2 regions of the Clostridium ljungdahlii DSM 13528 genome follow, and region 1 is predicted to be linked to the other one. Evidence: a T-box and tRNA genes for the amino acid it is inferred to sense, from the RefSeq annotation. Region 1 holds a T-box; the other holds one or more tRNA genes.
What was found. The T-box of region 1 lies ahead of CLJU_RS20425 (glycine--tRNA ligase). A T-box ahead of a tRNA ligase gene usually reads a tRNA of that ligase, here a tRNA-Gly.

Region 1 (3,424 bases):
TAAATATTACATCAAAATTATCTAAATATTCGAGATAATTTTTGCCTAATACTAAATTCACTCCTCGCTTTTTTAATTCCTTGGCAACTTCACCAAGTTCCCCTTCATCTTTTTTATCAAAAGCACTTACCTGTGCACCTAGTCCCAATAAAAAATTAATTAAAGGTCTATTACTTATTCCTATTCCAACTACTGCCGTCTTTTTATTCTTTATAAACTTTTTAAAGTTATCAAAATCTTCCTTCATTAAAAAAACCTCCAAAAATAAATCTGCTAATTATAATCACGCTTATATCATAACATAATTTTCTATAAATTTGTATGAAGTAGATATATCGTACTAGAATAACTCCGACGGTATAGATCTTAAACAATATTTAGCTTATTCGCCCTAATATACTATTAAAGTCTAAATTGTGAGAAAATATTTAATTTAATGACTTTATATGACTCTATTGAAAATTATTATTGTGTTATGTTATACTATATTCGTGCCGTAAGGAAACATTAATATAATTCCCCAAGTTTTAATTAAACATATAACATATCCCCATGATTAAACCCTAATTTACCGGATCTTTTGATTCGGTAAATTTTTTTAATAAAAAATATAGAGTACTGCTATTCCGAACAAATAACCGCAGAATAACAAAAGGTGTCATATAAATTTTCTCAAATTTATATGACACCTTTTTACTAAAACTGCACTTTAAAACTGCACTTTTTCTTGTATAAATGCCGATAATTCTTCTATTTTTATTCTAAACTGCTCCATGGTATCCCTATCTCTTACAGTAACAGTATTGTCATCCATTGTATCAAAATCTACTGTTATACAATAAGGCGTTCCAATTTCATCTTCTCTTCTATATCTCTTACCTATACTTCCTGCATCATCATACTCCACATTAAAATCTTTTCTTAAAATGTTGTATACTTCTAAAGCTTTTTCTGATAACTTTTTACTAAGAGGTAAAATAGCTGCTTTAAATGGAGCTATAGCAGGGTGAAAATGTAGTACTGTCCTTACATCTCCTCCTTCTAATTCTTCTTCATCATATGCATCAACTAAAAATGCAAGTACAGCTCTATCAGCTCCTACAGAAGGTTCTATACAGTATGGTATATATTTTTCCTTAGTTACCGTATCTAAATAAGTCATATCCTTACCAGAATGCTCTTGATGCTGTTTTAAATCATAATCCGTTCTATCTGCTACACCCCAAAGCTCGCCCCATCCAAATGGAAATAAATATTCAATATCAGAAGTGGCATTACTATAATGGGAAAGTTCCTCCTTATCATGATCTCTAAATCTTATATTTTCTTCTTTTATTCCAAGACTCAATAAGAAATTCCAGCAATACTTTTTCCAATAATCATGCCATTCTAAGTCAGTTCCCGGTTTACAGAAAAATTCAAGTTCCATCTGTTCAAATTCTCTAGTTCTAAAAGTAAAGTTTCCTGGAGTTATTTCATTTCTAAAAGATTTACCTATTTGTGCTATTCCAAAAGGTATCTTTTTTCTACTTGTTCTTTGAACATTTTTAAAATTTACGAATATCCCCTGTGCAGTTTCAGGTCTCAGATATATTTCTGATTTTGAATCCTCTGTAACTCCTTGAAATGTTTTAAACATAAGATTAAATTGTCTGATATCAGTAAAATTCTTCTTTCCACAGCTAGGGCAAACAATATTGTTGTCGTCTATGTATTTCTCTAATTTTTCATTGCTCCATCCATCAGCACTAGCCTTTTCTACTCCTTGTGCTGTCATATGTTCTTCTACCAACTTATCAGCTCTAAACCTAGCCTTGCATTCTTTACAATCCATAAGTGGATCAGAAAAGTTCCCCACATGACCTGAAGCTACCCAAACTTCATTATTCATAAGTATGGCACAGTCTATTCCTACATTATGTTCACTTTCATGAACAAACTTTTGCCACCAAACTTTCTTTACGTTATTTTTTAGTTCTACTCCAATAGGGCCATAATCCCATGTATTAGCAAGGCCCCCATATATATCTGACCCAGGATATACAAATCCTCTACTTTTAGCTAAAGCTACTACTTTATCCATAGTTTTTTCAAAAGACATTATTTTTTCCCCTTTCTATTTTAATTCATTACTTATTATTAAACATTAAATTGGGATTTTAAAATATAAAAAAAGAACCTGCCACATAAGGGACGAATTTTATTTCCGCGGTTCCACCCTCTTTAGCACAAGCTCATCTTTAAATACATAGTTAGCTCAAAAGTTCCTTCATAAATAAAATCCCAGTTGTTTACACCATCCACAACTTCTCTGTAGAGATTTACATTAATACTATTCTTTATCACAGCATATATTAATTTTTTCTATATAGTTTTCATCTTATCCTATTATCTTTAAATGTAAATAATAAGTCTTTAAATATTACAAAAAATGAAATGGCTCCGTGGAGAGGGCTCGAACCTCCAACCCTTCGGTTAACAGCCGAATGCTCAACCATTGAGCTACCACGGAATAACTTACATATAATATTATATCATGGGATTTTAAAAATGCAACATTTTTTTATTTTTTATGTAAAAACATTTTGAAGACCTATGGATTTTAACTGAAATTTCCTTAGGTCTTCAAACAAGTTATATACTTACTGCTGTTGATTTGGCTTCATTGTAGGAAATAATATAACATCCCTTATTGAAGTGGCATTCGTAAGGAACATTACAAGTCTATCTACTCCTATTCCCAAACCTCCAGTTGGAGGCATGCCTATCTCAAGTGCATTTAAGAAATCTTCATCCATCATATATGCCTCATCATCACCTAGTTCTCTTTCTTTTAGCTGCTGCATAAATCTTTCTCTCTGCACTATAGGATCATTTAGTTCTGAATATGCATTACATATTTCTCTTCCAAATATAAATCCTTCGAATCTTTCCGTAAACTTAGGATTTCCTCTTTTCTTTTTAGTAAGAGGTGATATTTCTACAGGATAATCCATTACAAAAGTAGGTTGAATAAACTTTTCTTCGCAAAATTCTTCAAACATAGCATCCAATATATCACCCTTTGAACAATCCTTCAGTTCCTTCTTTAATTCAATATGTTTTCCTTTAGCAATTTCTCTAGCTTCTTCATCGTCTTTCACTTCATCAAAATCTACATTTGCAAATTTTTTAACTGCTTCTACCATAGTAATTCTATTCCATGGTGGCTTAAAGTCTATTTCCGTATCTTCATAAACTACCTTTGTAGTACCAAGGACTTTCTCACATACATAGGCTATCATATTTTCAGTAATTTCCATCATATCGTTATAATCTGCAAAAGCTTCATATAATTCAATAGATGTGTATTCTGGATTGTGCCTTATATCCATACCTTCATTTCTAAAGCATTTACCTATTTCATATACTTTTTCAAAACCAC
Region 2 (3,424 bases), 720 kb from region 1:
TAATGAAAAATTAATTAAAAATATCTACACCCTATTTAAACTATTTTTTATAGTTTTGCAAATACCACAATTATTACAAAATTGTACTTTATGAGTAAACACTTTTTTAATAGTATCAATAAGTTCTGTATTTTTACAATTTTCCACGCAGTGAATAACTATTTTTTCAGGTGAATTAGTTATAAGTGCACTTATTAAAACATCATCAGAATAAGTATCATTTCCATATCTTAATTCCGTTAAATCTCTAAAAAAATTATCTGTTATTTCTTCTCCCTTTTTATTTTTTATAATATAGCTTCCATCATTATCAATAATTATATTCACATAATCTATTTTGCTCTCTTGGATATCCACAAAATACTTTAAAAGCTTTATAAATTCATCGTATTCTTTTTCTACCATATATTTTTCCACTACTTTATCAACTATAACTTCTAAATCATTAAAAATCTCTTTTCTCCTAAAAGTTATGAAACCATCTACATTTATTTCCTTATTTTCAGCCATACAATCTGATATTTTATTCAAGATATCGTTCTTTTTATTTATACAATAAATGGAGTTTTCATCTATAATTGTGCTTCTTCCCTTTAACACTTCCATGCTCTTTTCTCCAATTTTCTCTAAATCTTCATATTTTAAAAAGAAATACGTATCTGATAAAAAAAGCATAGCATCTTTTTCATAAAATTCATCTACCAATATGTTATAAATTATATTTGAAACACACATATTAAATATATTCATAAGTTTATTGTTAATTTCCCCGTCACAAAATACCTTAAGGAAGTGAGTACCTTTTTCAATATTTTCATATATTCCAATGAGCACATTTTTATTTTTAAAATATTCTTTTAAATCTCTTATTCCCTGGATTATACACTCTCTTTCTTTACTATATACCATCGTCAATAACAGCACCTCTCAACACTCCCTTCCAAAATAGTATGTGTCTAAAATAAATCTATATTCAAATTTCTATTGTCAAATATCGACAGCTAAATTCTCCAAAAATACCCAATAAAAATTAATTTAGCAAGTGATTCTTAGGTTCAACTAGAGTTTACTCATAAGGATGACTTTCCGCAGCTGAACCTTATTAACAGTATAGAAAGGACGTAAATGCTAGCAATGGTAGCGATCGAATAAAATTATTACAAATATTTAGTGCACAAGTATTGACAATATACCTATACCAAGATATAATATTAACTGTTGTGGCAGTATTGTCGTAAGGGCGCATAGCTCAGCTGGGAGAGCATCTGCCTTACAAGCAGAGGGTCACAGGTTCGAGCCCTGTTGTGCCCACCAATTTGTATACTATTACTTTTTTAAAGTATAGTTTGTAAATGTTCGAGGCAATATATTGTCTTTGGCCAGATAGCTCAGTCGGTAGAGCAGAGGACTGAAAATCCTCGTGTCCCTGGTTCGATTCCTGGTCTGGCCACCAGATTTAAAACATGCGGGAGTGGCTCAGTGGTAGAGCGTCACCTTGCCAAGGTGAACGTCGCGAGTTCGAATCTCGTCTTCCGCTCCAATAATGGCGCTATAGCCAAGTGGTAAGGCAGAGGTCTGCAAAACCTTTATCTCCAGTTCAAATCTGGATGGCGCCTCCATAAAAAAAGTAGTCTATTCAATGGACTGCTTTTTTTATTGTATGAAGAGTATTGTTATACAGTTAAAAGTCAATTACTTATGGTGCACAAAATATATCACAAATAATAAGCCTATGTAATAGTAGCTATTATTGTGCAAATTAATCCATCAATATTATTCTAAGCTTTTTATAAAAATTCTTATCCACATCATGGCTTTCCGGAAGTTTATTATCCCTTCTAAATTTCATCACACATTTTTTCATACTCTCTCCATAGATACCATCCATACTTCCGCAGTAGTATCCTGCATCTTTTAACCTTCTCTGTATTTCATACACATCTGCTCCCCGAACTCCAGGAGTTAATGTTCTCAATTCTTTTCCGAAGGGACCATACGGACCGCCATAAACAGCTACAATCATACCATAATAAACGTAATTATATAAATCTTCTACATCGCTGTTAAGCATTCTTATACATCCATGAGAAGCTTCACCTCCTATACTATGCGGTTTATTTGTACCATGTATTCCAAATTTACCCCAGGGGACATTTAATCCTATCCATCTTGTGCCAAAGCCTCCGCTCCAAGAAGCCATACTGACAACCTTCCAAGTTCCTATAGGTGAAGGTGTTTCAGATTTACCGCTAGCCACAGGATATTTTCTTATAATTGTGTTTTTATCTTTATCAATAAGATACAGCATTTCTTCTGTAACATCTACCAGTATTCCAAGGTTTTTCTTGGATTCCTTAGCTCTAATTATCGATGCATTAGGGAAAAACAAAATTAACAATAGTATAAAAGATATTTTTCTCAAAAATTACACCTCCACTTTACTAGTGTTTTATTTCATAATGAAAATATACGTATATATAAAAAGTGGAATAATTTTATGAATTAGAGTACAATTCAAATAAATAAATATATAGATTGGAAGTGAAAATTTGAATAGTATATCAAAAAATGTTAGTTCTATAGAACTTTCAGGCATTAGAAAATTTTATAACAAATTAGTTAACTACCCGGATGCCATATCTTTAACCTTAGGTCAACCTGATTTTAATGTACCTAAAAAAATTAAGGCAGCCATGATACAGTCTATTGAAGAAAATAAAACCGGATATACCTCAAATGCTGGAATTATAGAGCTCCGAGAAGAAATATCAAAATATCTTGCAAATTTAGGCATACATTACACTGCAGGAGAAACCTGTATTACCATAGGTGGAAGTGAAGCTTTAATGGATGTATTTGCAACTCTTGTAAATACAGGTGATAAAGTATTGATACCAACTCCTGCCTATCCTGCTTATGAAAGCTGTGTAAAAATTTTAGGTGGAAGTGTAATAAACTACAGTTTAAACGATGACTTTTCCATTAATTTTGACAGTTTAAAAAAAATATTAGATAAGGAAAAGCCTAAATTAATAGTTCTCTCCTATCCTTGTAATCCAACAGGTGCTATTTTATCTAAAGAAGACAGCACTAATTTATTTAATTTGCTGAAAGCAAATGATATATTAGTGTTAAGTGACGAAATATATGCTTCATTGTGCTTTGAAAAAGATTATTACTCTATTGCACAATACAAAGAAATAAAAGATAAAGTTATTTTAATAGGTGGTTTTTCCAAGATGTTCTCAATGACAGGCCTTAGAATAGGCTATGTATGTGCAAACACATACTTTATGAATGAGATAATAAAAGTGCACCAATACAATGTATCCTGTGCTCCTTCCATTTCTCAATGGGGAGCTTATGCAGGTTTAAAAAGCTGTATGGAAGATGTAAACTACATGAAATCTAAATTTATGGAAAG

Region 2: it encodes a tRNA-Gly, which carries the amino acid that the T-box ahead of CLJU_RS20425 (glycine--tRNA ligase) is inferred to sense. The anticodon was not compared.

The regions. Positions count from the first base shown of each region.
Region 1 is NC_014328.1:4,487,747-4,491,170, forward strand. It holds gene murD (UDP-N-acetylmuramoyl-L-alanine--D-glutamate ligase) at 1-247, opposite strand, end outside; gene CLJU_RS20425 (glycine--tRNA ligase) at 710-2,101, opposite strand; T-box leader at 2,187-2,355, opposite strand; tRNA gene CLJU_RS20430 (tRNA-Asn) at 2,438-2,512, opposite strand; gene lysS (lysine--tRNA ligase) at 2,643-3,424, opposite strand, start outside.
Region 2 is NC_014328.1:3,770,712-3,774,135, forward strand. It holds gene ytxC (putative sporulation protein YtxC) at 25-909, opposite strand; tRNA gene CLJU_RS17005 (tRNA-Val) at 1,239-1,314, shown strand; tRNA gene CLJU_RS17010 (tRNA-Phe) at 1,378-1,453, shown strand; tRNA gene CLJU_RS17015 (tRNA-Gly) at 1,466-1,540, shown strand; tRNA gene CLJU_RS17020 (tRNA-Cys) at 1,546-1,619, shown strand; gene CLJU_RS17025 (L,D-transpeptidase family protein) at 1,760-2,422, opposite strand; gene CLJU_RS17030 (pyridoxal phosphate-dependent aminotransferase) at 2,550-3,424, shown strand, end outside.